3 regions of the Selenomonas sp. genome follow, and region 3 is predicted to be linked to each of the others. Evidence: riboswitches for the same ligand, from Rfam matches in the RefSeq annotation. Region 3 holds a riboswitch; each other region holds the start of a gene.
What was found. Region 3 has a riboswitch for cobalamin ahead of ACO5Z0_RS09930 (methylmalonyl-CoA mutase family protein). Riboswitches for the same ligand answer to the same signal wherever they lie in the genome.
Positions count from the first base shown of each region.

Region 1: linked by a shared signal. The riboswitch ahead of ACO5Z0_RS03035 (TonB-dependent receptor domain-containing protein) and the one ahead of ACO5Z0_RS09930 (methylmalonyl-CoA mutase family protein) in region 3 are both predicted to bind cobalamin.
Region 2: linked by a shared signal. The riboswitch ahead of ACO5Z0_RS07820 (TonB-dependent receptor plug domain-containing protein) and the one ahead of ACO5Z0_RS09930 (methylmalonyl-CoA mutase family protein) in region 3 are both predicted to bind cobalamin.

Region 1 covers NZ_DBHIUY010000002.1:225,187-235,412, reverse strand. Annotated here, with positions in the region: gene ACO5Z0_RS03040 (ABC transporter substrate-binding protein) at 1-48, opposite strand, end outside; gene ACO5Z0_RS03035 (TonB-dependent receptor domain-containing protein) at 127-2,583, opposite strand; cobalamin riboswitch at 2,956-3,150, opposite strand; gene cysK (cysteine synthase A) at 3,367-4,299, opposite strand; gene ACO5Z0_RS03025 (RrF2 family transcriptional regulator) at 4,698-5,144, shown strand; gene ACO5Z0_RS03020 (ferredoxin) at 5,445-5,675, shown strand; gene ACO5Z0_RS03015 (NCS2 family permease) at 5,747-7,117, opposite strand; gene ACO5Z0_RS03010 (hypothetical protein) at 7,660-7,794, shown strand; gene ACO5Z0_RS03005 (hypothetical protein) at 7,813-8,043, shown strand; gene ACO5Z0_RS03000 (DUF488 domain-containing protein) at 8,274-8,657, shown strand; RNA gene ffs (signal recognition particle sRNA large type) at 8,707-8,877, shown strand; gene dnaX (DNA polymerase III subunit gamma/tau) at 8,984-10,226, shown strand, end outside.
Region 2 covers NZ_DBHIUY010000007.1:94,357-104,582, forward strand. Annotated here, with positions in the region: gene ACO5Z0_RS07795 (VWA domain-containing protein) at 1-302, opposite strand, end outside; gene ACO5Z0_RS07800 (magnesium chelatase ATPase subunit I) at 313-1,332, opposite strand; gene ACO5Z0_RS07805 (ABC transporter substrate-binding protein) at 1,380-2,390, opposite strand; gene ACO5Z0_RS07810 (radical SAM protein) at 2,380-3,426, opposite strand; gene ACO5Z0_RS07815 (ABC transporter substrate-binding protein) at 3,463-4,461, opposite strand; gene ACO5Z0_RS07820 (TonB-dependent receptor plug domain-containing protein) at 4,445-6,439, opposite strand; cobalamin riboswitch at 6,607-6,852, opposite strand; gene ACO5Z0_RS07825 (radical SAM family protein) at 6,918-8,159, opposite strand; gene pth (aminoacyl-tRNA hydrolase) at 8,156-8,812, opposite strand; gene ACO5Z0_RS07835 (C-GCAxxG-C-C family protein) at 8,979-9,374, shown strand; gene ACO5Z0_RS07840 (hypothetical protein) at 10,128-10,226, shown strand, end outside.
Region 3 covers NZ_DBHIUY010000011.1:15,699-25,924, forward strand. Annotated here, with positions in the region: gene meaB (methylmalonyl Co-A mutase-associated GTPase MeaB) at 1-84, opposite strand, end outside; gene scpA (methylmalonyl-CoA mutase) at 90-2,285, opposite strand; gene ACO5Z0_RS09930 (methylmalonyl-CoA mutase family protein) at 2,285-4,483, opposite strand; cobalamin riboswitch at 4,717-4,891, opposite strand; gene ACO5Z0_RS09935 (hypothetical protein) at 5,020-5,283, shown strand; gene ACO5Z0_RS09940 (glutamine synthetase) at 5,332-7,218, opposite strand; gene hypF (carbamoyltransferase HypF) at 7,490-9,856, shown strand; gene hydF ([FeFe] hydrogenase H-cluster maturation GTPase HydF) at 9,877-10,226, shown strand, end outside.

The DNA.
Region 1 (10,226 bases), on a different contig from region 3:
CGTGAGCAGGAAAACGAGGCAGATGAGCAACAGATAGAAAACTTTCATCCTTCCTCCTATAAGAAAGGGACGCAGGACATTCCGCGAAAGAATAGCCTGCGTCCTTTCCTTTTCATGACCGAACGATCAGAACGTATAGCGTGCGCCGACCATGATGCTGCGGCCGGGCATGGCTGAACTGCCGATGCCGTTCCACGCGTTGTACGAGGTCTGATATGCCTCGTTCGTCAGATTGTTTATGGTAAGGTACCCTGTGAGATCGGGGGTGAAGCTGTAGTTGAAATTCCAGTCAAGGACGAGGAACTGACTGTCCGTGAACGCTGTCGGACTGCATCCCGTATACCAGTTCATCAAGAGTCCCGTATAGATCTTCCCCTTCTCATAGGAGAGATTGAGCGCATAGTGATTTTGCGGACGCAGACGATTGATCTGCGTGTTGATGTCGCTGCCGCTCTGGTAGCCCCAATTCGGGTCAAGCACCCAGCCGGGCTTCGCCATCCATTTATCCTCCATGTGGGTGTAGGATGCACTCATCGAGAAATGCTTGTCAAAGGCATGGTCGAACGTGATGTTGAACGATTTCTTGTCCTCTCGCGCATTGACGGCTGTACTCTCAAACGTTCCTGTATTATTATCCCAGATGGGCAGCGTCGCAATCGCATTGCTCATGCGCGTCCAGTCATAGTGGACGGCAAGCGCAGTGTACTGCGAGAACTCCTTACGCACGCCGAACGTCCAAGCATCGCCGCGCTCATCCTTCAGCGGCGTATTGAATACGCCGTCTACTTCTGTGTAGTCGCCCTGGCGCAGCGGACGGAGAATCTTCGTCCAGCCGAAATATGTGCTGAGGGTATCGTCAAATACGTATTCTGTGTTGAGTGCATAGGTGAAGATGTCCGTATTTCCTTTTCCCTGCACATCGTCCCCTGCAGTAGACGACTCATAGTCTGAGTAGTGGCTAAAACGGAGTGCGGGAGTAAGATCCCAGTTCGGGGTGATGTGAATCTTGTCCTGCACATAGGCAAGGACAGAGTCGCGAGCCGTATGCGATTCCGTGACACTTCCATCGTTCCGGATTCTTTTCGCATAGTTTTTCGCCTTGTCATAGGTGAGGCTCGCGATGACATCGTTCTTGCCTATGGCTCTTGCATACTGCACTTGAAGACCGTGGTTTTCTTCCTCGCGCCAGCTGGTCGGCTCGGTCGCCTTGCCGCCCGTCTTGTCGAGCCATTCCTGCACCTTTGCCGGATCGCCGCCCGGGAAAGGCGCGAGATGATCGCTGATCCACTGCTTGAGCTGCTCTTTCGTTGCACCTGTCGGGAATTGCGTGCGATAGTCCTGAACAAGATCGTTGCGTCTCTTATCGCCCCAGACATACTTATCGCGATTGGAGTAACGATGGTTTTGCTGATAGAGCCGAACGAAGCTCTCCATACGATTGTCCTTGTCGAACGTCCACTTCAGCTCCCAATCGTTGTGCCTAAAGCGGCTGAACGAGTTGTACACTTTGCCGTCGAGTGCGTAGAGGTTCGCATAGCCGGGATTGCGCTTATCGCCAGCGAGCGTGCGTGCCGGTTCCCAGTTGCCTGTCTTTGGGTTGATGCCCCCTTTGAGGGCGTTATTCGAGTCCAGCTGACCGACGGCAGCGCCGAAAATGATGCGCTCCCAGTCGTCCTGATTCCAATACTTGAGACGCGGCGTTGAGATCGGATAGCCGTCTTTGCCGCTCTTGTGGTTGTACCAGAACTTGATGCTCTGCTCATCGGTCAGATCCTTGTCGATGCGGATATTGACCGCATCTTCCGCCCAGTGCGAGCCGCCGAGCGTGCCGATCTTGCCCGTTTCGCCATCGACGTATTCCGTATCGCCGCTCAACGTGCGCGTCACCGTGCCGAAATAGCGGAAGGTAGGATTCTCGTCGATGGTGCCCGAGAGCGTCAGCGAATAATTATGTTTGCTCCACGAGCCGGTTGAAAGATCAAGAGTTCCCTTGCGTTCGACCGTTCCCTTGCGCGTGATGATGTTGATGACGCCGCCCGTCGCATCCGGTCCATACGCCGATGCACCGGGACCTTTGATGACTTCGATCTTGTCGACGCTCTCGATGCCGAGCAGCTGGTCGAGATTGACGCCTGTGGACTTACTGCCCGTGGTGCTATCGTCACCGATGCGCGTACTCGTAAGGTTGTCCACGCGCCGCCCGTCGATGAGGATGACGACACGCGAGTCTCCGTTGATGAGCACGCCGTTGTTGTAGAACTGATAGCCATACTCACCGCCGCGGTAGCCCGGGTTCTGGAACGTCACGCCCGGGATGCGCTTGATCGCCTCCGTGAGATCCATATAGTGACGCTTCTCGATCTCCTCGCGCGTGATGACCTTGACGTCGCCGCCCGTACGGTAGTAGGACTGCTCCGTTACCGTATCGCCGAACTGGTTGATCGTCTGCTCCGCCGTGACTTCAATGCTGTCCAGCGTGTAGAATTGCAGATTTTCGTCATGCCCTGCGTGAGCGAGATTTTGCCCCCCCCATGTGGACAATAATCCGGCAAGAATCGCGCATGTGAGGTGTCGCTTTTTCATTTCTTTCATTTCCTCCTTGATGAGCGTACGCCCTTCCTTTTTCCTGCAACGCCCATCGGCATTGCTGAAAAATTGCATAAACTACACGCACAAACGTCCACTTTGTGGACATTGTGCGCCGTCCTTACAGAAACCTAGCCAATCGGCCTGCACCTTCGGCTTGACCTCTTGGGGTTTCATGGTAAACTACACGCACAAACGTCTAATTTGTGGAGATTGTGCGCCGCCCTTCATGAAAGTTCGCCAATCCGTCTGCGCCCTTTAGGCTTGACTTCTTGGACTTTCATAATAAAAAAAGCTTTCTCCACGAAGAAAGCCGCTGTATCATCCCGATATCGCAGTCGGCTCCCCTTCCCATCGCTCGTGGATCTGCGGGGCGCACAAAACAGGCAGTTCTCCTGGCTCGGAATCCTCGCGCGGCTGCGCCTTCCCAGAGATGGCTCCCCAGTGACCGGATATTCATCCATGCAGCGTTGCTCTTCCTTACAGTGGCGGGACCGCTCCGGTATTTGACCGGATTCTCTTTTAGAAAACATAGAGAAAAGCACCGTGTTCTCGGTACAGCATTTTCTATGCGTCCTAAAGCGTTGTTCAGCACCTGTTTTTTTATGCAATTTTTATTCGCATCTCATTCTATAAGAACTTTCATCTTTTGTCAACGATAGAATAGAGTAATAATTTAAATGAGATTTAATCCCATTGACAGTGTGCCGATGGGATTAAATCTCGTTTGAAAAGGAACGATTTGCTTTTCATGAAAGATTCTAAAGGCAGATCTCCATCTCAGTCCTTAAAAAGCTCCGTCGAAAGATAGCGGTCTCCCGTGTCGGGCAGGAGAGCTACGATCATCTTGCCTTTCGTCTCGGGACGACGTGCGATGCAGGTGGCGGCGGCGAGCACAGCGCCCGATGAAATGCCGACGAGGATGCCCTCTGCACGCGCGAACTGCCTGCTGTAACGGAAAGCGTCGTCGTTCGACACCGTGATGATCTCATCATAGACGCTTGTATCGAGCGTCTCGGGTACGAAGCCCGCGCCGATGCCTTGGATCTTGTGCGGACCTGCCTTGCCCGCACTCAAGACGGGCGAATTCTCCGGCTCGACGGCGATGACCTTCACGTTTGGATTTTGGCTCTTCAGATATGCGCCGACGCCTGTGAGCGTGCCGCCTGTGCCGACGCCTGCAAGAAAATAGTCGACTTTGCCGTCCGTCGCAGCCCAGATCTCGGGTCCCGTCGTGCGCTTGTGCACGGCAGGATTGGCAGGATTCGTGAACTGCGATGGAATATAGGCGTTCGGCGTCACTTTGGCAAGCTCTTCCGCCTTTTCAATCGCGCCCTTCATGCCCTTCGCACCGTCCGTCAAGACGATCTCGGCGCCATACGCCTTCAAGAGATTGCGCCGCTCGACGCTCATCGTCTCGGGCATCGTCAAGATCGCGCGATAGCCGCGCGCCGCCGCGACGCTCGCGAGACCGATGCCCGTGTTGCCGCTCGTCGGCTCGATGATGACCGAGCCGCGCTTCAAGTCGCCGCGCTTCTCCGCATCCTCAATCATCGCCTGCGCGATGCGATCCTTGACACTGCCGGCAGGATTGAAGTACTCAAGCTTCGCGAGAATGTCCGCTTCGACGCCGTTCTCCATGCAGAAATTCCGTGTGCGCAGAAGCGGCGTACCGCCGATAAGCTCTGTGATACTTTCGTATATCTTTGCCATGACGTTTCCTCCTAGAGTTAAAATCTCTTTATTTCATATCTGTTTGATATGTTATATCTTACAGACTTTTTCCCACTATGTCAATAGGCTTTTGAAAAAATAAGGGAAGCACGGATACCAAGAAATCGTCCGGATTTGCACGCCTGCAAGACTTCTGTCGAAGAGATAAATCCTGCGATCTTTCATTTAGTGAATGCAGAAAACCTATTTCATCACTATGTGATTGACAAATGACGGCTTTCTCGATAAACTACACGCACAAACGTCCACCTTGTGGACATTGTGCGCCGCCCTTACAGAAACCTAGCCAATCCGTCTGCGCCCTTCGGGCTTGACTTCTTGGGGTTTCATGGTAAGATAAATACATAGATAAACCGTATGAAAAGAGGTATATATACATGAAAATCTCTGCCAAAGGACGCTATGGATTGGCTGCTATGGTCTTTCTCGCGCGCATCGGGCAAGCGAGCAGCCCGACGACGATTCTCACGATTTCTGAAAATTTAGGCATATCCAAAATCTATTTAGAGCAAGTTTTTTCTCTTTTAAAGCACGCGCGGCTTGTGAAGTCGAGCAAAGGCTCGCAGGGTGGCTACCAACTCTCTCGCGCACCGCAAGAGATCACGGCTTGGGATGTGCTCGCCGCCATCGAACTGCCGCTGACGGAAAAGCCGGGACCTGCGACAGCGGATGATGAAAGTGCGCTCGATCAAGCGCTGCAGCACGCTGTTTACGAGCCGCTTGACACAGCCATCCGTACAGCTCTTGAGAAAGTAACCCTTTGTGTGATCCTCGATGAAACAGATAGACAGAAGTCTCAGGGAAACATCATGTATTTTATCTGAGATTTCATAGGGATCCATCTTGTATGGGATTCAAGGAATGTTTTTCTGTTGTTGTTTTTATTAAGGAAGCGCTGATAAAATGAGGTCGTCCAGATGTGTAAAGATGGACGGCTGAATTTATCAGTGATTCCTTAAGGACTTCTGTCCGCTATGATAAAAATACTTGCAATTTCTGTCTGATGTTGTATAATGGGCAAGGACTTTAAGGGACGATGTTTCGTCTCGAGAGACTGTTTCAAAAGGCTTCTGTATAATTTATAGAAGCTTCGGTACGGTTGCAACACCGCTGGAGGGATTTTTATGACGATGGATAATGTCACCGTTATCATCGAGAGCGGCGCTTTTTCTGCGGAGGAGGCAGAGCGCTACGTCCGTAAAATCCAAAGGCACTCGAAAGGTCGCACACTCAAGTGTGTTTCATTCAGACTGGCTGATGGGTATTTGGATTTGCGCTACGCGTTTGAAGGAATCCCCTTCGAACGTATTCGCCGCATCTCGTATGAGACGCCGCAGGAGTGCAAGGCCGTCTGACCATTATGCGCGCCAATAAAAAGCCGCTGTCGGGATTTTTCGACAGCGGCTTTTTATTGCATTGCGCACGCTTAGAGCCATGCGTATTTCAAGATGAAAAGCACGGTCAGGATGTACATGAGCCACGTCACATCACGGAATTTGCCTGCTGCGACGTGTAAAATCGTGTACGAAATGATGCCAAAGGCGATGCCCTCGGCGATGGAATAGGCGAACGGCATGATTGCGATGCAGATGAACGATGGGATCGCCTCGATGATGTCATTCCAGGGAATCTTCATGACTTGCTGCATCATCAAAAAGCCCACGATCACGAGTGCCGGAGCCGTCGCAAAACCCGGCACAGCGAGAAAGAGCGGCGAGAAAAAGAGCGCGACGAGGAAGAGCAGCGATGTCGTCACTGCCGTCAGCCCCGTGCGGCCGCCCTCGACGATGCCCGCTGAGGACTCGACGTACGTCGAGATCGTCGAGGTGCCGAGACATGCGCCGATCGACGTGCCGCAGGCGTCTGCCATCAGCGCACCCTTGACGCGCGGCAGCCGGCCTTTTTCATCGAGCATATTCGCGCGTGAAGCGCAGCCGATCAGCGTGCCGAGCGTATCGAAGAGATCGACGAAAAGGAATGCAAACATGACGACGAGGAAGTCGATCGAAAGAATCGCTTGGAAATCAAATTGCAGGAACGTCGGTGCGAGGGAGACAGGCGGCGCGACGATGCCCGTCGGCATCAGACTGAAATAGCCGTGCGCGGGATCGGGGATGTAGATGCCGAGAAGCTCCAAGACGATGCCCAAGCCCCATGTAGCAAAAATGCCGATGAGGATATGCCCCTTGACATTCTTCATGACAAGCACCGCCGTCAAGAGGATGCCGAAGAGCGCCAGGAGAACGGTCAGCCCCTCCGAGTGGAACGTCCCTTCAGCCATCGCCTTGGGGAACGAGAATAGTGCGACGAGCTTCGGCCCCGCAACGACGACATGCGCGTTCTGCATACCGATGAACGTGATGAAAAAGCCGATGCCGACCGTCACAGCGCTCTTTAAGGTCAATGGAATCGCATTAAAAAGCGCTTCGCGTACATTCGTCACCGACAGCGCGATGAAAATCAACCCCTCGACGAGTACAGCCGTCAAGGCGACTTGCCACGAATAGCCCATCTGCCCGACGACCGTGTAGGCAAAGAAGGCGTTCAGCCCCATCGCGGAAGAAAGAGCAAACGGCAGATTTGCAAACGATGCCATCAAGAAGCCCGCGATGCCCGACGCGAGCGCCGTCGCCGTGAACACCGCCCCCGCGTCCATGCCCGCAGCGCTCAAGATCAGCGGGTTTACAGCGAGGATGTACGCCATCGTCATGAACGTCGTCAGCCCTGCCAGAAGCTCCGTCTGCACGGTCGTACCGTTTTCCTTCAAGTGAAATACATTTTCCAGGAATTTTCCCATCGGATGATCTCCTTTTCTATGAAAATTCGACAAACACCTTTCCACATAGATGCTTCGATATCTAATGGAAAGGCAGATACATTCAGTCGCCCATCTTCACGCATCCGGGCGACTTCCTTTTATCCGTGTTTCTCTAATCGTTTTCTACATAATTTCCTCGATTCCTGCTTTCTGATAGAAAACTTCAAGCAATTCATTCGGAATTATCCTCATGCCAGTTCCTTTGTCCTGTTCTTAAAAAACACCGGCAGTCACATCGACGTTTATTGTCCTGACAGGACACCAAAAAGGGGGCGGAGGCGCTTATAATAAATGGGAAACTTTTTATAAAGAAGGAGAGATGCTCATGTATCGTGGTTCGACGACTATGCTCGCCTGTGGCAGCAGCCATTTGGTGTGATCGGCTGACATGCAGTTCCTGTTTTCTTGCGAGGTGAACACGACGCCTAAACTTGCGAAAGGATGCATTATATGGAAAACTTTTGGAGCGGAGTTTCTCACATTTGTTTTATTATTTTTCGTTTTGGTCAGGCGATATGGTCGTGATTTACGGCAAAATCAATACGGTCGGCAAGATCACGCGCAAAGTGCTTGAGGAAAAAGGCGTTTTTGAGGACACCTACATGATATACACCATAGGTGATGGATATGATATCAATGTGACACGAATTGAATGATATAAAGGAGAGATATCTATGTGGAAACATTTCAATCGCATGACTGTGCTCGTTTGCTTTTTCGTTTGCATCTTCCTGCCTGCCGTCTCAGCAGAGCCGAAGGAGCTTCCCGATGGCGCTCTGGGCTACACATGGGGGACGAGTCCGCGCTTCATGCCGCCGACGGACGGGTCTCGGGCGCGCAGCGGCGTATCGTGGCTGGTACAGACGTTCAAGCCATATACTTACGAGGATGTTTTGACGTGGTAAGAAAATATATGGCATGAAACGACAAGGGGCGTTGCTTCAACTCTCGTAGGGAGCAATGCCTTCTTGGCGTTCCATGTCCGTATAATCATGCGCCCGTCCATGAAGCGCTTCTTTGCGGGATATTTGAGGCTGGCAAGAAAATCACGACCGTCTGGAAAAATTCTATATTTGTGCTAAAATGATCCCAGAGGCAAATACGCCCCATATCTTCTGCGAAAGGAGCCGTCATCATGGCATACGAACTGGAGTTAAAGCGCATCTATGACATGCCCGCGCCGACGGATGGCAGGCGCATCCTCGTCGATCGCCTGTGGCCGCGCGGTATGAAGAAGGAGTGCGCCGCTCTGAGCGAATGGGCGAAGGAGGTCACGCCGTCGCCCGAGCTGCGAAAGCTCTACCACAGCGGCGAGATGAGTTTCGACCTCTTCGCAAAAGCCTATCGCGAGGAGCTGGAAGAAAGCGCCGATGCCGCCGCATTCGCCCGAAGGTGCAGGAGATGGCTGCAGGAGGCTCCCGTGACGCTCGTCTACGCGAATAAGAACACCGTCGAAAATCACGTCCTCGTGCTGCGCCAATGGCTGCTCAAGGCGATGACATCGTGCAAAAACGATTGACGGTTTCGACGAATCTATGCTACAATCAAAGGACGCAATGGGCGTTTTTACGTTTTCTCCTATCGAGGAGAGTCTTTTCCAGATCGGAGCGCGGCGCTTTGGTCTTGCGCAATGGAGTCTCGTGAACCCCGTCAGGTCCGGAAGGAAGCAGCGGTAAGCGAATCGCTTCATGTGCCGCGAGGGCGCCTGAGGGCCGCGCCCCGATGTGGAAAAGGATCGTTTCGCTGCTGTGCGGAGTTTCGGCTTTGCGCGGCAGCTTTTTTATGCGTTTGGAGCGCGTGCTTTTTCATGGCGCGGCGCATGTTTTTCAGGACAGGAGGCGGAGTATGGCTTACATCGCGCTCTATCGCCAATGGCGGCCGGGCAGCTTCAAGGAGCTTGTGGGGCAGGATGCTGTGTCGAGGACGCTTTCTCATGCGATTTCTTCGGGGCGCATCGGTCATGCTTACCTTTTTTCAGGGCCGCGCGGCACGGGTAAAACGAGCACGGCGAAGATTCTTGCGAAGTCGCTGAACTGTGTGCATGGTCCGACGCCCGAACCTTGCGGCGCCTGTACAAGCTGCACAAAGATCGCCGACGGTACGGCGCTCGACGTCTTTGAGATCGATGCGGCGTCGAACCGCGGCATTGACGAGATGCGCGATCTGCGCGAGAAGGTGAAGTTTACGCCTGCCGAAGGACGCTACAAGGTTTATATCATCGACGAGGTGCATATGCTGACGACGGAAGCGTTCAACGCGCTTTTAAAGACGCTGGAGGAGCCGCCCGCGCACGTCGTCTTTATCCTTGCAACGACGGAGCCGCACAAGGTGCCGGCGACGATCCAATCGCGCTGCCAGCGCTTCGACTTTCGGCGCATTACGGTCGAGGAGATTACGGCACGTCTCGCCTACGTCGCGCAGGAGATGGAGATCCCCTGCGAGGAGGCTGCGCTGCATCTCATCGCACAGCAGGCGGACGGCGGTATGAGAGATGCACTGTCGCTTCTCGATCAATGCGCGCTTCTTGACGGCAGGACGCTGACGGCGGCGCACGTCGAGGAGAGTCTTGGTCTCATCGGCCATGAGCCGATCTACCGCTTGACGAAGGCGATTGGCGAACGTGCGAAGGGCGATGTGCTCGATGTACTCGCTTCGCTTCTTGCGGGCGGCAAAGATCCGATGCAGCTCATGGCGGAGCTTACGCTGCATCTTCGGAGTCTCATGCTCTACGAGGCGGCGGGGGCGCTCAAGGCGCTCGACCTTTCAGCAGACGCCAAGGCGGCGCTTGAAGAGCAAAGGGCGCTGTTCACGCAGGCACAGATCATGGCGATGATCAAACGCCTGCATGAAGCGATGGCAGAGCTTCGCTGGACGCCGCAGCCGCGCATCACCATCGAGGTCGCGCTGCTCTCACTTTGCCGCCCGATAGCAGGCGAGGGAAGCGCGGCGGCGCAGATGTACGCCGCTTCTGCCGCCGCTTTGCCTGCACCTGCCCCCAACGATACAGCGCGCATTGCCCGCCTTGAGGCAGAGCTTGCCGCCCTCAAGGCAGCGTTTGCGGCGGGGGGGAGAGCTGCTCCTGCACCGG
Region 2 (10,226 bases), on a different contig from region 3:
ATGAGCGTATGCGCCGCGCGATGCAGGAGCCCATGACGCAGACGACGCTCGCCGTCCCGCAGCGCCGCATCCACATCGAAGCTGCCGAAGACCATGTCGTCCGTCGCGCCGAGCGGCAGTTCGACGAGACTCCCTGTCAGCGTGAACGGCGCTGCCGCACGCACAAGGACGGATTTCGCCGTGCCGCGGTTGCCTGAAATGAGCAAGCCGCCCGTGCGCGGATTCACGAGCGTGAGAAGAAGCGCCTTCTTTGCCTGCTCCTGACCGACGACAGCGGTAAACGGATAGCGTGGATATTCCATGCCCATCTCCTCAAGCCAGTACATCATCCACGGCAGACCAGTCGACCTCGCCCTCCTCGAAGGGGCGGCGGCGCAGACGGTGCGCGAGCACGAGGCGGCTGACGGCCTTCATATCTTCCTTTTCGATCTCCGTGCGCCCCGAGAAGGAGGCATTCGCCATCGCCGCCTTGATGAGCGTGATGTCGGCACGATGCCCATCGACGCCGAGCGCGAGCGAGATGTGCGCCGCCTTTTCCAGCATTCCATCTGCCACGGCGACGCTTTTGAGGAGAGCACGCGCCCTTTCGATCCTCTCGCGCAATGCTTCCTGCTGCTCCCTGTAGGAAGCGGCAAAGCCCTCCGCATCCTGCTCATAAGCGATGCGCCTCTTCACCACCTCAACGCGGTCCTTCGCCTCGCGCTCGCCCGTCACCGTCACCGAAAGGGCGAATCGGTCAAGCAGCTGCGGGCGTATGTCGCCCTCCTCGGGATTCATCGTGCCCACGAGCACGAAGCGTGCAGGATGCGCATAGGAAATGCCCTCGCGCTCCACCGTATTGACGCCCATCGCCGCCGAATCGAGCAGGATGTCGACGATGTGATCGTCGAGCAAATTGATTTCATCGACATAAAGAATGCTGCGGTTCGCCTCCGCGAGAATGCCCGCCTCGAACTCCTTCCTGCCATGCCGGATCGCCGCCTCGATATCGAGCGTGCCCACGACGCGATCCTCCGTCGCACTGACGGGAAGCTCCACAACGCGCATGGGGACGCTCTCCTCCTTCATGTGTGCGCCCGCGGCAGCCCTCCTGCGGCAATCGTCGCAAAAGAACTCCGGCGTCGCAGGATCGCAGCGGCACGCACAGCCTGCCACCGCCCGCATGGCGGGCAGCAGCCCCGCGGCGGCGCGCACGGCGGTCGACTTCGCCGTCCCCTTCTCGCCCTTGATCAGTACGCCGCCCAAGGACGGCATGACGATATTGAGCAAAAGCGCCTTCTTCATCTCTTCCTGCCCAACGATGGCAGAAAAGGGATATGTCTTTTTCATCATGCAGGTTTTCCCTTTCTCCAGATTTTGGAATCTATCTTTCGGCACATTCACTCATCGACTGCCGAAATATGTGCATCGGCAGGCAGATAAAACTCGTCGCCGTAAACCCTGTAGGCGATTTCCTGCACGCCGTAGACAAAATCCTGCGAGCAGTTGTAGAGGAAGGATGAACGCGGCGATACAAGGCTGTGATTTTTAAGCGCCTTGAGTGTTTGAAGCGCCGGATCCTCGGTATAGCTGCGAATATATGCGTCGAGCCATTCCTGACCTTTCCACGGATAATCGGGCAAGAAAAGCACATCGGGATCAATGGATAGAATGATCTCCTTCGTCACTTCTTGCCCGTTGCGCAGTCCATAAGCGGAAACGCCGTTGATGACACCCGCATAGTGACAGGCGTCATCGAAACTCGATCCCTTGCCGCCGTACGTGGGCATGAGCGAGAGGAACACGACGCTCGTCCTCTTCTCCTGCGGAATGGCGTCGACCTTCGCCTTGATCTCCGCCAGCTTTTCATCCATTTTTCGCAGCAGGATCTCACCTCTGCGCTTCTCTCCAATCGCTTCCGTCATAAGACGCACGAGATCCTTGACCTCTGCGAGATCATGCGGTCCCTTGCCAACGACGACCTTAAGCCCCACGTCGCGCAGAGGATCGGCAAGCTCCATATACTGCCAATCCGCAATAAGCACCACATCAGGCTGCAGAGCGACAATAGATTCCACGCTCGGCTGCTCGATCGTCTGCGGTATTTTGGAAGCAAGCTCTACCATATTGGAATTGATGGGATCCTTCATGCTCGAATCAACGGCGACAAGCCTTTCAGGCGGCACGACGCTGAGAACGATCTGATCCAATGTCGCAGACAAAGTGACGATGCGCTGCGGCGGAGCATCGAAGTGTATCGTGCGCCCCGTGATGTCCGTCACCGCATACGATGTCGAAAAATTCGCAGACGGCTCCTCTACATTCTTTTCGCCGCCGCATGATGTTGTCAGAAAAAGCAGCAAAACAACGACGATGAGGAGCGACGATTGCATGAAGAACTTACTCCGCACAATACCCTTCCTTTCCGAAAACTGCCGATACGGCAGCCCTCTTCAACGCACATTCCGCCGCGCACGGCTCTTCTTTCGCCATTCCCAGCCAACGCGCGAAACAGCCGCCCCCGCAGGCGTGGAAATCGCGACATCGCCGGCAAAAAATCATACTTCGCTGCATCTTGGTAGATACTTCCTGCTGGCGACGCAAATTCACTCCCTGCATAACAGTGCCTAGGAAGAAGCGCTCATCGCCAACGAAAGAGGAGCACGCATAGATACCGCCATCGACGTCAACGTGGACGCCTTCGCCGTTCATCGCATGGCAGTGAGAAAAGTCGCTCCCGCCGCGTCCTGCGATGTCTCTCGCCTGCTCCTCCTGCGATATGGCGAGACGGCGCCCCGTCAAGCGATAAAGTGCATCGCGCCGAGCGAAAACCTCGCGCATCGCCGCCGCCATATCGCTTTCTCGCGGCAAAGCGGCGTTCGTGCCGCGCCCCTGCGCACGCAGGATGTCGAAACCGACGCGATGCACATTGCCGAAGTAATACGCCATATCGACGACATCGGTCAGGCTATGGACATTCTCCGCCGTCACGACGCACGTCAGTCCGATGCCGATGCCGCGACGCGCAAGCCGCTCGATGCCCGCCGCCACGTCAGCGGCAGAACCTCTGCCGTCCGAATATTGCCTTTGGCGATCATGCAGCGCAGGTCTGCCGTCGAGGCTCACGCCAATGCCAATGTCGGAATCGCATAGAATGTTCACCGCCTCTTCCGTCAGCAGCGTGCCGTTCGTCTGAACAGCCATGCGCGCCTCGATGCGATGCTCGCGCACATAGGCGGCGATACGCGCAAGGAGCGGCAATGCGAGCAAAGGCTCGCCGCCCGAAAACTGCAGGAGAAACGGCTCACCGCAGGAGGCAGCCAGATCGACAGCCCGCCGCGCCGTTTCCCATGCCATCGCGCGTCTCGCCTGACCACTTGCATAGCAATAGCGACAAGCGAGGTTGCAGTCTCCCGTCAGGCTCAGCACCAGCATCTTCAGCCCCATCGCTCACCCCTTTCCGGCACGTTTGCACATCAAGCATCAATTTCCTGCACTCGCGCCGCCTTCATCGGCAAAACGCTCGGGATAGACGGTCTTTGCCAGTACATAGACGGCTTCGATAGCATTTTGCGAAGCGCTGTAGCGATACGTATCGGGCACGCAGTAAAGATGATTCTCTCGCACTGCCTTTACATGCTTAAACAACGGGTCATTGCGCAGCTTCTCACGAAACTCTTCCGTCTTTTCGCCTTCGGCGCTCCACGACGGCAGCAGGAACACATCGGGGTCGAGCGCGACGACCTGCTCCATCGATATGCTGTTGTCCTTCGTGAGACCCGCCATCGCCGCGCCGTTTCTGAGCGCGGCATGGCGGCACATGTCGTCAAAGAGATCGTCGCGCCGCCCAAAGACGCCGCTGAAAGCAAAGGCGACGACAATCGGGCGATCCGTCTCTGGAATATCTTCTGTGCGTCGTGCTACATCCGCCAGACGTTCATGCAGCCTTCCGGTCAAGGCCGCCGCTTCCTCTTCCCTGCCGATCACCTTGCCAATGGACTCGATGCGCGGAAAGACTGCCTCGATACTCTTGGGCGTTTTAGAAACGAAGACCGTCAGACCCAGATCGCGCATACTCGCTACGAGTTCCTTCGGCACACTGTCCGTTGTAAGCACAAGGTCGGGATGCTGCGCGAGTACGCGCTCAGGGCTCTTATCGTGCAGCTTCACGGGTACGGCTTTCGCCGCCTCTGCCATGCACGAAAGCCCCGCATCATCCACGTAGGAGGAAAGCGCCGCAATCTGTTCGGGCGGCGCGAGCGCGAGCAGGATTTCATCCGTGCCGAGATTGAGCGACACGATGCGCTGCGGCTTTTTGTGCAGCACTATCTCCGTCCCCATATCATCGACGCCGCGGAAAAACTCTCCCTCTTCCTCTTCTGTCGCCGTTCCCCATCGCGCACAGGCGCAGAAGAGGAAACCCGCGGCAAAAAGAAGCGCCAGCGCACCACTGCGCCGCACGATGTCAGAACGTATGCGCATACGTCAAACGGAAATTCAGCGGCAGATCAAGACTACCGGAACTATTCGAGTAATTCTTCCTGTCCAAAAGATTATAGATTCCCAGAGTCACTGTATCATTCCTGCCTGCAGCATAGGCAATATTCATATTGAGCTGAATCTTGTCAGGTATATCCTGCGCTGTCCCATTCCTCGGGGCAACATATTCGCGATCGCCGAGAAACTTGAAGTTCAAGTTTCCTTGCCATTTGTCCTTCTTATAATCAACACGGACAAGACCTTCGACGCGTCCTGCCGCCTGCTCCCACCCCTTATTCCCAGAGGGATCCTTCAATTCAGGGTTGGAGACTCCCGCACCTAAAACAAGTTGCCACGCTTCATTGAAACGCTTCGTATATTCGACTTCAAATCCTGTATTGCGAAAACTTCCTTTATTCGCCGCATAATACTGCTGCGTTACCTTATTCAGCTCCCAACCGAGCTTATTTTTCATATCCATGTGGTAAATGGCGGCTTTCCATGTATCATTTCCATGACGATGTTTGATGCCCGTTTCATACGTCCAACCACTTTCCGGCTGTAAACCTTGCGGATTCAAATGCCTTCCTCTAACTTTTTCATTGATACCATAATCCGCTGGCGGCATCTGAAATGCTCTGCCGACATTGATGTACCACGCTGTATTCCCATCAAATTTATAATCCGTTTGGAACTGCGGCATAAAGACATTTTGATCCTTCTCAGGATCGTTGATCCATTCACCACGCAAGCCAAGTGTGAAGTTAAAACGTGGTGTAAACTGCTTGCTATAAGAGGTATAAATCGCATTTTCCGTACGCGTCGCATTCTGTTTTTTCTCCGTGAGGTCTACCGCCTCACGCTGATAGGAATAGCCGAAAATCCAAGAGTCATCACCTAGCTTCCATGTTTTCTGTACATCGAAAATTTCACTGTTCCAGACGGCATTGGAAGCATTTTTTCCCATTGCGACATAATCGTAACCATCAACCTTGCGATAATTGTACCCAAGAACTGCATGGATACCATTTTCCCTGCCCTGGTATACAAGATTTGCCGTATGACGATAATCATCGTAACGATAATCATATCTCGTCCTCGAGGGCACGAGGGACTTCTTATCTGATGCCAGTTTATAAACGGTACTGCCGCGTGTGATCGTAGATTCTGTATAATTATAATTCAAGGAAAGTTCATCCGTAAGTGCAACACTCGCGTTCAAACGATTCTTTTGTCCACTGCCAACCCACCAATCCATCCATGAAACCTTATCCAATCCGAAAGCGTTGGAATGTGGAATCTCCTTCGACCATTCCCTGCTCACATCGAGCATGAAGCGATCACCTTGCACAAATACCTCCGTCTTTTTGAAGTAATTGCCTGCCGTCACACTTGCTTTGACTGCTTCTTCTCCCGCCTTGGGTTTTTTCAGAATGATATTGACAACACCGCCCATTGCCTCCGCACCGTAGAGCGTCGATGCCGCGCCCTTGACGATCTCGATGCGCTCGACCATCGCGGCTGGTATGTTCTCGGTACTCGGGTAATTCTTGAGGTTCATCGGCACGCCGTTGACCATGACGAGCGTGCCCCTGTCGTAGCCGCGCAGCGTGATACGTCCGGCGCTGAAGCCGAAATCCTGCCCTGCCTCGCCATAGGATGTACTCGTTGAGCCGATCTGCTGGTCGATCGCCTCGAATACGTTGCGATAGCCCGCTTTTTCAATATCCTTCGCTGTGATGATCGTCGTCGTCGCGGGCGTATCGAGATCACTCTTTCGCCTGCGCTGCGCCGTCACGAGCGTATCAGGCAAATCATGCCCGCTGTTTTCTGCAGTTTCCGCACTTTGTTCCTGCACCTGCGTCGTTTTCGCTGCCTCCTTTCCTGCCGCCGCATTTTCCGCCGCATACGCCTCGCCCGATAGGCTCATGCCCGCGATTGCCGCAAGCACCGCCCATGTCAGATGTCTCTTGCCTTTCATCTACATCACCCTTTCCAAAAATAAAGCGCCCTCCTGCAAAGCAGAAAAGGCGCATAAGGGCGGCGCAAAAAAATTCCCGGCAATTTCGCCGGGATGATTGCGTTCGTGCAGCCGAAGAAACGCCAAACAGCGCTTCCTTAATCCCCTTCCCATCACTCGCAGGTCAAATGGCGATTGTCCATCAGGCAGTTCTCCTGGCTCCAGTTCATCACTCCCCTGCGCCTTCCCAAGGCATTCGCCCCAGTGACTCAAGAAGCATTGATAAATGAAGTCGCCCAGATGTATAAAGATGGGGGCTGAATTTATCAGTGATTCCTTATTACAGGGTTGCTCGCTGCTACAGTGGCGGGACCGCTCCGGCTTTTTCCGGATTCCCTATTAAGTCTTGCGACACCTGATCCAACGATATAAAATTTCTATAAAAGAATAGCATTGATTTATTCTTATGTCAAGAACATGGATTTTAGAGGAATCGTTCTTAATCTTCGACATAGTGGCTGAAACTGCCGATGACGAGCTGCGGAAACTCCCTCTTGAGCCGTTCCAAAAACTCTCTCGCGCCGACCGCCTCGCCCTGCGCTTCGGGCATAATTTCAAGGAAGGCGTCGGGATCGACGTTGAGGTTGCGCACCTGTACCATGTTGACGGGCAATTCGCAAAAGAAGCCGCGCCACGCGTCGAGTTCTTCGGCGCGGTCATTAAAGCCCGGAAAGAAGAGCATGTTGAGCGACACATATACGCCGTGCGAAAGCGCGTAGCGGATCGACTCCTTGACGTCGGCGAGCGTGTAATTGCTGCGGTAGTACGCCGCATAGCTCTCCTCGATGGCGCTGATGATGCTCACACGCATGGAGTCAAGTCCGGCATCGACAATCTTTCGGATGCCCTCGGTATAGCCGGCATTCGTGTTGATATTGATCTGCCCGCGCTTCGTCGCAGCGCGAATCTGACGCTCGGCTGCCGCGATCGCATCCGCCGCAAGCGACGGCTCACCCTCGCAGCCCTGTCCGAAGCTCACGATGGCATCGGGCGCAGTCGAAAGGTGATATATGCCGACCTGCGCGATCTCCTCGGGCGTCGGACGGAACGCGATGCGGCTCTGCGGCGATGGACAGCACTCGGCGGGCTGCAGGGAGATGCAGCCGAAGCAGTTCGCGTTGCAGACGGGCGACGTCGGTATGCCCGCTTCCCAGCGGCGGTAAAAGAGATTCTGCGCCGTGCAGCAGTGCCACTTCAAGGAGCAGCCCGCCACCTGCTCGACGATGCGATTGCCGGGCAGATCCTTCTCGACACGGCGCACGAGTTTCTTGAGCTCGCGCGTATTGTAGTAGGCGGGATCCCATTTCGTATTTTCATCGGTGTAGAGCGCCGCCGCATAGAGATCGTCCTTATAGAACACGACCGCCGTGTAACCGTAGAGAGCGAGCCTTTCAGCCCCTTCCTCTCGCTGAAAGGCGGGCAGGAAGAGCCGCGTATAGCCTGCAGGCAGGATGGCGGCGACGGCGCGTCCCGCCAGAGGCAGCGTCTCACCCGCCGCCGTCCGCCCCATCGCCGCGCGATCAGGCAGAAACATCAAGTCCGCCGACTCGGGCAGGGGGATGAGGTCGGCGGGCGTGAGCGACATGATCCGCTTGCCCGAGCGCCCCAGTCCCGCGATGCCCGGCGCATCAAAGATTGCCCCATCTTCATCGGCGTAGAGCGCACGTATTTCATCCTTCATGCTTCGCCCTCCTGCCTCTCGATCTGTAGTACAGCGCTGCTTTTCCCCGCGTCTTCCCCCTCATGCGCTTCCTGCTTCGCTACCTTCTTCTTGCGCGGGTTGTAACGGTTCATCGCCATGTCGATGCCATCCGTCACGATGCACTCGACGGCGGGCAGTAAATAGGAAATCGCCGCTTGAATCTTCGTCGCATCGTCTGCGGGAAACGGCGCAAGCACATGCCTGACGACCGTCCAGCCGGGTAAAGGACGTCCGATGCCAATGCGCACGCGAGAGAAATCCTCTGAACCGATGTGCGCGAGAAGCGACTTGATGCCGTTGTGTCCGCCCGCGCTTCCCTTGCGCCGCAGACGGATCGTGCCCGCCGCGATGTCCATGTCGTCGTGCGCGACAATCAAGTCCTCCGGCGCGAGCTTGTACCAATCGAGCAGAGGACCTACCGCACGTCCGCTTTCATTCATATAGGTCAACGGCTTGACGAGTAATACCTTCTGCGCGTCAATACGCCCTACTGCGATCAGAGAATTGAACTTCTCTTGCCAAGTGTCGATACCGATGCGCTCCGCCAGAGCATCGACGAGCATAAAACCAACATTATGTTTCGTATGTGCATACTCCGCCCCGGGATTCCCAAGACCGACCATGATCTTCATTATATTCCTCCGAACCTTTCTGAGATGCACCGCCGCAAACCGCGCGGCAAGGCTGCTACCACGATTCTACTGCACGAAATGCGCTTTGTCAAAACAAAGCCTTTGCACCCAAGGCAAAAAGCGGGTAGAATAAAGGAAACGCCATCCGAAAAGGAGGAAAAAACACATGACCCACTTCGAAGAAGCAAAATTTCTGCGTCAAGAGCCAGGCGGCCGTCACTACAACTGTGCGCAGTCGCTTCTCGTACCCTTCGCTGCCGAAATCGGCATGGAAAAAGAAGACGCCTATGCACTCGGCGCTTTCTTCGGCGCAGGCATGATGCACGGATCCGCCTGCGGCACGCTGACCGCCGCGCTAATGATCCTCGGCAAAGCAGACAAGGATAAGGAAACGGCGAAGAAGCTCATTGACGACTTCCTCGCCGCCCACGGCACGACGGACTGCCGATGTCTTCTAGCCGCCGCAGAAAAAAAAGGCATCGCACGCAAGGAGAACTGCGACGGACTTGTTTTAGAACTATGTCAAAAGCTTGATGAGATTATTACGCGAGAAACGCAATAAAGAAAAATGCCGATAAATTCAGCCATCTATTTTTACATCTGCACTGGGGAAGATTGCAAGTTTAATTGTCGCATCGTTCTGCCAAAGACGAAGTGGAATTATAAATGGTATAATTGGGGGTATCAAGCTAAAATGAAACTCTTATGGTCACCAATATATACGCAGAACACCCCTGGGTATTGGATGTTTACGCTCTCTATCATTATTCTTGCAGTAGGTGGAATCTATCCATTTCTAAGATGGAAATCGCAATATACTCCTGCAGTCAAGCGCGAACATTTGCGATTTATTTTAAAGGGTTTCTTACCTTTTCTTATAACCGGATGGATTGGAGGCTCAGAGCTAGGATATACTAAAGAATTTCTAGGAGCAGCCTGCTATTTCGCTGGCTTTTCAAGCATCTTTTTTCGTCGATATATACGAGTACTGCTACGTGATCTTTCTAAGATGCCCAATTATTCTTGTTCAGAATATCAATTGCAACTCTTTCACAACATAAATCAGGGATATGTAAAGTTTATTCTGTTCACAAGTTACTTTTTTCTAACGGGAACACTTATACTACTATATCTTCCTTAACTTCAACTACAAAAAAGTGATAAAGATATATCAAAGGCCTTACGTCCAATTTCTGGAGAAAGTAGCAAGGAATTCTACGTCGAAAAGAACACCGACCTCAAGGGTGCGGTCATTGCAAGCGAAGCGGAGGCGGGAAAGAACCGCCTCTCGACAGGGACGTTCTCTTTCAGCGATTTGAAGAACGGTGCGGACTACAGCGCAAAGAGCATAGGCGCCGAGTATCACCACTACGGCAGCTATGACAAGATGAGCCGACAAGAGAAGAACAAGGTC
Region 3 (10,226 bases):
AATGCCGCTCATGACGCTTGTAGCAAAATTCTTGTCCGCGTTTTCCGGCACCCAGTCCGGCCTCGTGTTCGTGTATTTTGCCATGGTCGTTACCCCGCAGCCATTTCTTCCTTTGCACGTCCGATCAAGAGTTTCAAGAGTTTGATGCCCGCTTCAGGGATGTTCGTTCCCGGTGCGAAGATGGCGACCGCGCCGTTCTCATAGAGGTGGTCATAATCCTGCACGGGGATAACGCCGCCGATGCAGACCATGATATCCTCGCGCCCGAGCTTCTTGAGCTCTTCCACGAGCGCCGGCAAAAGCGTGTTATGCCCGGCAGCCAGCGAGCTGAATCCGACCATGTGGACGTCGTTGTCGACGGCATCCTGCGCCGTTTCATCCGGCGTCTGGAACAGAGGTCCGACGTCGACGTCCCAGCCCATATCAGCGAAGGAAGAGGCGATGACCTTCTGTCCGCGATCATGCCCGTCCTGTCCCATCTTAGCGACGAAGATACGCGGACGGCGACCTGTGAGCTTTTCAAAATCATCGGCGAGCGCACGCGCTTTGTCAAGCTCCGTCTTATCCGTGAACTCTGAGGAGTAGACCCCCGAAATCGTACGAATAACCGCTTGATAACGACCCGAGATCTTCTCGACAGCGTCCGAAATCTCGCCGAGCGAGCAGCGCACACGCGCCGCTTCGACCGCGCACTCCAAGAGGTTGCCGTTGTCGCGCGACTCTGCCGCCTTCGTGATAGCTTCCAAAGCAGCGCGTACATCGTCCTCGTTGCGGTTCGCACGCAGTTTTTCGAGACGTTCGACCTGCGCCTGACGCACAGCCGTATTGTCGATCGCGAGGATTTCCAGCGGATCTTCCTTCTCCAAGCGATACTTGTTCAAGCCGACGATCGTTTCGTTGCCCGAGTCGATTCTCGCTTGACGACGCGCCGCGGCTTCCTCGATACGCATCTTCGGCAGACCCGTCGGAATCGCCTTTGCCATGCCGCCGAGGGATTCGACTTCCTGAATATGCGCCCACGAGCGGCGAATGATCTCGTTCGTGAGAGCTTCGACGTAGTAGGAGCCGCCCCACGGATCGATGATCTTGCATACGCTCGTCTCGTCCTGGATATAGAGCTGCGTATTGCGTGCGATACGCGCCGAGAAGTCCGTCGGCAGAGCGATCGCCTCGTCGAGCGCGTTCGTGTGCAGCGACTGCGTATGCCCGAGAGCCGCGCCCATCGCTTCCATCGCCGTGCGCGCGACGTTGTTGAACGGATCCTGCGCCGTAAGCGACCAGCCCGAAGTCTGCGAGTGCGTACGAAGCGCCATAGACTTGGGATTTTCCGCGCCGAACGATTTGACGATCTTTGCCCAGAGGACACGCGCCGCACGCATCTTGGCAATTTCCATGAAGTAGTTCTTGCCGATCGCCCAGAAGAACGACAGACGCTTTGCGAAGGCGTCGATCGGAAGCCCCGCCTTGATGCCCGTGCGGATGTACTCAAGACCGTCCGCCAGCGTATAGCCAAGCTCGATATCCGCCGTCGCGCCCGCTTCCTGCATGTGATAGCCCGAGATGGAGATGCTGTTGAACTTCGGCATGTACTTCGTCGTGTATTCGAAGATATCGCCGATGATGCGCATCGACATATCCGGCGGATAGATGTAGGTGTTGCGCACCATGAATTCCTTCAAGATGTCGTTCTGAATCGTACCCGCCATGATCTTCTTATCGACGCCCTGCTCGACGCCCGACTGAATGAAGAACGCAAGGATCGGCAGAACGGCTCCATTCATCGTCATGGAAACCGACATCTGATCGAGCGGAATGCCCGAGAAAAGAATATTCATATCCAGCATCGAGCAAACCGAAACGCCCGCCTTGCCGACGTCGCCGATGACGCGCGGGTTGTCGGCGTCATAGCCGCGGTGCGTCGGCAAATCAAACGCGATGGAAAGACCCTTCTGTCCTGCGGCGAGGTTTCTGCGATAGAATGCGTTCGACTCTTCCGCCGTCGAGAAGCCCGCGTACTGGCGCACCGTCCAAGGACGGAACACATACATCGTCGAGTACGGACCTCTGAGGCACGGCGGTATGCCGCTCGCAAACTCCAAGTGGTTCATGTGGTCGTATTCATCGTGGTTGTAAAAAGGCTTGATGGGGATTTTCTCCATCGTGCCCTCCATCAGCGAATCGTAGCTCATGCCCGTCGAAGCCTCAAGGCGTTTGCGCCAATCCGCATCCTGATGGGCAGACGCACCCTCAAGATTGATTTTCGTGAAATCAGGGTTTTGTGCCATCACTGAATCATTCCTTTCTTCTTCTGCAGCATCTGCAGCGTCTTGTAGCAGTTGGCACGCACGGAAATGAAGTCATCCACGCCCGCTTCGCGGTAGACAGGCTCCAAATCTTTCGGCGCAGCGCCCGCGAGGAAAATCGTCGCATCAGGCAGCGCCGCACGCAGTTTCGGTGCAAGCTCCGGCACGATTTCGGGATACGTCGGATCCGTCGAGCAAATGACAACGGCGTCGGCGCCCGACTCCTTCGCAGCGGCTGCCGCCTCGTCCGTCGTCTTGAAGCCGTCGTTCAAGAGCACTTCGAAAGCGCCGACCTGCAAAAAGCTCGTCGAGAAATCGGCGCGTGCCTTATGCTGCGGAATGGGCCCCATATTCGCAAGGAATACCTTCACGTTGTCGCCGTCGTGGCTCTCACGGTACTCCTCTGTGATGCGGCGCAGCGCCTCGTAGCGTTCGCTCCAACGGTGCGCTTCAATGGCGGTGATCTTCTCCGCCGCCGCATCCGTCTGCAGCGCCTCGCGAAGCTCCGCAATCGTCGCGCCGGCTCTCGCCGCCTTGACAGCCGCTTCCGCCTTCTCACCTTTGCCCGCGCTCTTCAAGGCTGCGAGGCAATCCTTCTTGAACGCCTCATCCACATCGGCAAGATAGGCTTCGACATCCTTCGTGCGCTTTGCAAGAAGCTCTGCCGTATCTTCCGTGCGCGGGTCAAGGAGCTGCTCCGTCATGTTCGGGTACATATTATTGCCGACGATGCGATCCTTGCGCAGTTCAAGGCTCTTGAAACGCGCTTCGAGCGTCTTGGCAACCTCTTCCTGCACATAGCCCTCTTCGAGCGCTTTGACGATGCCGCCCTTGCCCTCGATCGTCTGGAACTCTGCCCAGATCTTTTCCTGAATCTCCTTCGTCAGCGTCTCGACCGCCCAAGAGCCGCCCGCTGGATCGATCGGCTGCATCAAGCCGAATTCTTCCTGCAGCATGATCTGCACGTTGCGTGCAATGCGGCGTGAGAACTCGTCGCCTTTGCGGATCGGCTCATCAAACGGGGCGTTCTCGAAAGAATCAAGTCCGCCGACGACGCCTGAGAAAATCTCCGTCGTATTGCGCAGCATATTAACGTAAGGATCATAAATTGTCTTAAAGAACAAAGCGGGGCGCGCATGAACATGAATGCGCTGCGCTTCCTCGCCGCCGCCAAACGCCTTGACGATCTGCGCCCAGATCGGACGAACCGCGCGCAGCTTGGCGATCTGCAGGAAGAAGTTCGCTCCCATCGAGAAGCCGAACATCATCTGCCCTGCCGCCTCATCCACCGTGAGACCGCGCTCTATGAGCGCACGCAGGTAAGCAACGCCGACGGCGAGCGTCGAAGCGACTTCCTGCACGTCATTGGCGCCGCCGCGCGAAACAGCATCGCTTCGCACCATGACCGTCCTGAGTTTCGGCGCGTACTGCTTCGCCCAAAGAGCCGCCTCAGCCATCTCATCGTAAAGCTGCGGAAGTGCGGCATAGTTCTCGCCGCGCTGAATCATCTCGCCCAAAGGATCCGCTCCCACGAATCCACTGAGCTTTGCAAGATCGCCGCCGTCGGACTTGACGGACGCCGCGACGAGAGAAAGCATCGGCAAAGAGGAAGCGCCTGCATAGATGTAAAGCGGACGCCGATCAAGCTTCAAGCCGTTGAGCACCGTATGCATATCCTCAACCGTCGTGATGCTGCATCCCTCATCGCCGATCTTATCGGCATCCTTCGCATCCTTGTTGAGAAGCGTCGCCGAATCCAGTCGGATGTTGTAAATGGTCGAGCCTGTGTCCGCCTCATGACGCAGCAGCTCGTTGTTCTCCTCCGGCAGCGTCTCATCGCACGACTGCGCGATGCCCCAAGGCTGCTCAATATAGCCGTTTGGACGCGCACCTCGCAGGAAATTGTCCATGCCCGGAAAATCCGTTCTCGGCAGGATATCATCCGCCATCTTGTGCGTGTACATCGGCTCAAACGTAATGCCCTCGTACGTCTTCGTGAACATCTTCTTCTCGAAGGGCGCCCCCTTCAACAGCTCGACGCAGGCCTCTTTCCACTCCTCATACGTCGGCGGCTCGAATTCGTCGAGCGGCACATCGGGGAAACTCGTTTGCTGTTCGGCCTTCTTCAAGATGGCCTGCAGGTCAAGATTCTCGTCTTGTCCCTTTGTTTCATTGCTCATACTTCCACAGCCTCCCTTAAAAATAATACGGAACACAACAAAAAAACCGCCCTGCGGAAAAGGCGGTTTCTGCATCCTGATGAACGGGCTTTTTAAAAATGTTTCTGCCTGTCATTTCCGCAGAACATCTTCTTTCCATAAAAAATCCGGTGCAAATCTGCGCCGGAGAGCCCGCCGTAACACGGCAAAATCCCCTACCCATCGCTCGCAGGTATCAGCGCGGAACGCGCCAACGGTGATTGTCAAAACAGGCAGTTCTCCTGGCTCAGATTCATCGTCCAATCATGCCTTCCCAGAGATTTCTCCAGTGGCTTCTGTATGAAGGACTCCTCTTACAGTGGCGGGACCGCTCCGGCTTCTACCGAATTCCCTATTAAGTCTTGCGACGCCTGTCTCCAACAATATGTTGTTTTCATCTTTATATTAACTCCGTTTATTGGGGATTGTCAATACTCCCGAAGTCTTTTACAATGAAAATATGGTTTGATTCCGCATCGTTTTCTACGATTTTTCAAAATTGCACAAGGAGATACAGCATGATCAAAGTTCAAGGCGCCGTCATCATCGAACAAGGCGTAACCTTCGCCATCATCGTCGTCAAACCCCACGTCACGCAGTATACGGCGCGCGCCGTATCGCTGCGCAGCGAGATCGCACCCTTTTTCCGCAACATGCCCATCGTCTTGATGTCACAGGATCGGACCGGCAAACCGCGCTATTACGGCAGAAAGGACATCGTCGATTTCTTGAAAACAGTGAAAATCGAGCAGATACCCTGGAAAACGTACCACATTTATTGATAAAGAAAGAGCGCCCGTGAAGGCGCTTTTTCTGTTGGCAGTGAGCCGTCAAATCATATTCTTTACATAAGCGTCGTAGAGCGACTTGAGCTCTTCGATCTTATCGTACATCTCCACCTGCAGGCTCGACGCCGCAGCATAGTCCCCCTCGTTCAGCGCCTTGATGAGAAGCGTGAAGAGCGACTTCTCGTCGATGCTGTCCTTCGCCAGATAGGAGCGGATGCCGTTGATCTTGTTCCAGTTGTAAGAATCCTGATCGGTCACGAAAGTCGCCTGCACTTCCTTCGCCTTGCGCACAATGTCACGGTTCTCCGGAATGATGCGGCTGATAAGCTCTGTTTTCCAGCGCAGGAGGGCGCCCGCCTTGAACGCTTCGATGATCTGCGGACGCAGAGCGCCGCCGACCGTGATGGCAGCGACCTTCTCCGCATAGTTATCGAACCCCTGCATATTCTCCCAAACCGTTGCCGGCGGTGCGCCGAAAAGGCGGCTGCGTTCATTGTCGGTATAATCCTCGAAAACATCCACCTCGCTTCGATAAGCGCGATCCTTCTCAAGATAGAAGCCCTCTGCTCCCGCTTCTTTCGAAAGCTCTGCCAACAGCTCCTGCGTCGTATGATGGACCGCCGTCTTTACGCCGTCGAGCACGGCGGAATATACGGCAGCCAAGACGAGATATATATTCGAATACGGGTTGCAGGCGCGCAGCTCAAAACGCGTCGCGTAAGGATTTCCCATATCGCGAATGAGTCCCGCGAGAATCGTGCGGTTGCGCGATGGAATCTCCGGCGTATAGCCGAGCGACGTGACGATGCAGACGGGCGCTTCAAACCCGGGCTTCAAGCGATTGAGCGAATCGTTCGTCGCCGACACGAAGGGATTGATGACCTCGTAGTTCTTCAAGAGACCCATGATCGCACCGTAGCCAACGGCGCTCAAGTAGTCCTTCTTCATATCCTGCGGCGTGAAGAGGTTGTGCACCTTGCCGTCGTCCATGACGGCAGCGATGCAAAAGTGCGTATGCTCGCCGTTGCCCGCAAGGCCGATCATCGGCTTCGCCTTGAAGTTCACCTCAAGACCGTTTTCACGGAACACCTCGCGTACCATCGTTCGCACAATCAGCTCATTGTCCGCCGCCTGCAAAGCATCAGAGAACCGCCAATCGATCTCAATCTGCTCGCAGACATGCGTCATCTTGCCCGACTCGTCGATCTGCGCCTTGAGACCGCCGACCTCCTTGTGCCCCATCTCGACCTGCAAACCATAGCGGTCAAGCAGCATGACCGCCTGCTCCAACGCCGTGCGCACAGCGCCGTGCGTGCGCTGCCAATACTGCTCCTGCATGACCTGCGATGCCGAAAGTTCCTCGACGTTCGTCTCTTCGAGCGGCGTCTTGACCCAAAACTCCAATTCGGTTGCCGAAGTGAATTGAAAATCGACGATCTTTGAGCCGTCGATATGCTCAAGTCCCGAGACATGCGGGTGTTCCTTAAACATCTGCAAGAGTTCTTTTTTCAGATAAACCAGCGTATCCTTCAAGATGGCGCGCGAATCGACGCGCTTGCCGTCGTGAATCAGAAAGGACGGAATGCGCAGCGTGCCGACGGGTTTGCCCGTTTCCTCGTCGAAATGCTCAAGATTGTAGTCAACGAACCAGTTTGCCTCCGGGTCAATCGGCATATCGACCTTCGCGTTGTTCAAGATGGCGATCCCCGTCAAAACAACAGAAGAGCCGTCGGTCTGCACCGCCGTACCATTGTAGAAATCATCCATATCCTTAAGAAAAATGCGCATCGGTATCTTCTCATCGGTATCGTTGCCCGCGAGATCAATGCCAACGAGAGAAACAAATTTGATCTCAGGATGCGCTTTCAAAAGACGAACGATCTCTTCTCGCGGGGAGTTCGCCGGAATCACATACAACAAATCTTCCATTTCAACCATCCTTTTCTCACACAGGCAGTTTGCTTACGCTGCAAATCAAACGTAAAAAACCGTACAGCAATACTTCCGTACACAGACGGAAAACAAAGCTATACGGCGACGCTGCCAAAGTATTCTTTTATGCTGATAGCATAGCATATTCTTCCTTTCTTGTCCAGCAAAATTCCCGTCAAATTCTCTACGCACACGCAAAAGCAGGAACTTTTCCCGCCGCCGTGGTATAATCGCTAAAAGAACTGCTTTATAGAAAGGCGGCGTCTGCATGACAGGAAAAAACCTATGGCAAACGTATCGAATAAAAATCTTCGGCATCGTGCAGGGTGTCGGCTTCCGACCGTTTGTCAGCCGCACGGCAGAGGCGCTCGGCATCACAGGCGATGTCTGCAACAAAGGCTCCTATGTCGAGGTTCGCGCCCAGGGCACGGACGCAGCTCTGCAAGAATTTCGCAAAAAAATAGAAACTGCGCCGCCCGCACGAGCGGTCATCCTCAAGCTCCTGCAAGAGCGCATTACCAACGCCCCGACATTCTCCGAATTTCAAATCATCGAAAGCAGCGGCGAAAGCGGTGACGTCTTCGTTTCGCCGGACATCGCCATTTGCCCCGAGTGCCAGTCGGAACTTTTCGACCAAAACGACCGTCGTTACCTCCACCCCTTCATCAACTGCACCTCATGCGGTCCAAGGCTCACGATTCTCGACGCCATGCCGTATGACCGCGAGCGCACAAGCATGGGGGCGTTTCCCATGTGCGGCGCCTGCCGCTTCGAATACACCCACGCCGAAACGCGCCGCTACGATGCGCAGCCTGTCTGCTGCAATGCCTGCGGTCCGCGCGTCTACATCCTAGGCTGTGCGGAAAAAGATCATGCCGCGATCACACGCGCAAGAAGTGTACTGCAAGCGGGCGGCATCATCGCCGTCAAGGGCATCGGCGGCTTCCATCTCGCCTGCGATGCAAAAAACGAAGCCGCCGTACAAAAGCTGCGCGAGCGCAAACACCGACCGCAAAAACCCTTTGCCGTCATGCTGCGCGATCTCGCTGCCGTGCATCGCGAGTGCCGCATCCTTAGCGCACAGGAAAAGCATCTCGACAACCATCAAAAGCCCATCGTACTGCTTGCGAAAAAAAGCGGCGGCACGATCGCCGCAAACGTCGCGCCCGCGATGCCTTCACTCGGCGTCATGCTGCCCTACACGCCGCTGCACCTTCTGCTCTTTTCCCTGCCCGATGAACTGGACGGCTTCACAGACAGCCTCGTCATGACGAGCGGCAATCCCTCGGGCGCACCGATCTGCCGCACGGATGACGACGCGCTCGAAGCTCTCTCATCCATCGCCGACCTCATCTTGTCGCACGACCGAGAAATCCGCCTGCGTGCCGACGACAGCGTCATGGATTTCTATGAAGACGCGCCGTACATGATTCGGCGGAGCCGCGGCTATGCGCCGCTTCCCTTGATGATTTCCGCCGCTTTTCAAGGTTCTGTCCTCGGCATCGGCAGCGAACGCAAGAACACCTTCTGTCTTGCCAAAAATGCACTCTTCTACCCTTCCCCCTACATCGGCGACATGGGCGATCTGCGCACGATGCAGGCGCTGCGTCAATCGCTGGCGCGCATGGAACGGCTCCTCGGCATAACGCCCGACCTCGTCGCCGCCGACCTGCATCCGCGCTACGAGACGAGCCGCTTTGCCGAAACCCTTGGCATCCCCATCGTCAAAGTGCAGCATCATTACGCCCATGTGCTTTCCGTCATGGCAGAAAACAATCATCTGCAGCCCGTCATCGGCGTGAGCTTCGACGGCACCGGATACGGTACGGACGATACGATTTGGGGCGGCGAAATCATGCTCGCGACGACGTACAGCTTCCGGCGGCTCGGCTCCATCGCCCCCTTCTTCCATACGGGCGGCGATCTTGCTGCGCGAGAAGGTTGGCGCATCGCCGTCTCCCTGCTCCATTCTTTCTACGGCGCGAAAGACGCGCTCTCCCTCAGTCAAAAACTCGATCTCGCGACGGAAAAGGAAACATCTTCCGTTATTTTCCAACGAGAACACGGCTTAAACACAACGGTATCAACGAGCGCAGGACGGCTCTTCGACGCCGTGAGCGCCCTGCTCGGCATCCGCAGCCTCTCCACTTACGAGGGAGAAGCCGCCATGTACCTGCAATTCGCCGCTGAAACTGCCGAAAAGAATGAAGAGACAGCACAGGCGGATGCGCTTCTTACCGCATGGAAAGCAGACGGCATATTAAAAGCGGCGGCATCAGAAAGCTCGCTCACCATCACGGACAACCGCTTCCTGCTCAAGACGGACGAACTTTTCCGCCGTCTATTGCAGGGACGACGCAAAAGGCAAAGAAGCGATATTCTCGCACTTGCCTTTCATCGCGGGCTTGCCGCCGCCATCACCGCCGCCTGCCAAAAAGCGCGTGCGACGACCGGCTGCACGACAGCTGCTCTGACCGGCGGCGTATTTCAAAACACCCTTCTGCTGCGTCTGACACAAGAGGCATTGGAAGCCGACGGCTTCCGCGTCCTCAGGCACAGCTTCATTCCACCGAATGACGGCGGGATCGCCGTCGGGCAGGCGCTCTTTGCCATGCAAAACCTGCAAAACAAATAGAAACGAGAAAGGAACCAACGATGAACCTCAACGACACACCTGCAGGCGAGCGCCTGCACATCGGCTTTTTCGGCTGCCGCAACGCAGGAAAATCCAGTCTCATCAACGCGATAGCCGCCCAAGACGTCGCCGTCGTATCTCCCGAAAAAGGCACGACGACCGATCCCGTGACCAAGGCGATGGAACTTCTGCCGCTTGGCCCCGTCCTGCTCATCGACACGCCCGGTTTCGACGATACAGGCGCCTTAGGCGATCTGCGCGTCAAGAGAACGCGCCGCATATTGAATAAGACGGACATCGCCGTCCTCGTCCTCGACGACATCCTTGGAATCACGTCTGCCGATCAAGAACTTTTGAAAATCTTCCGAGA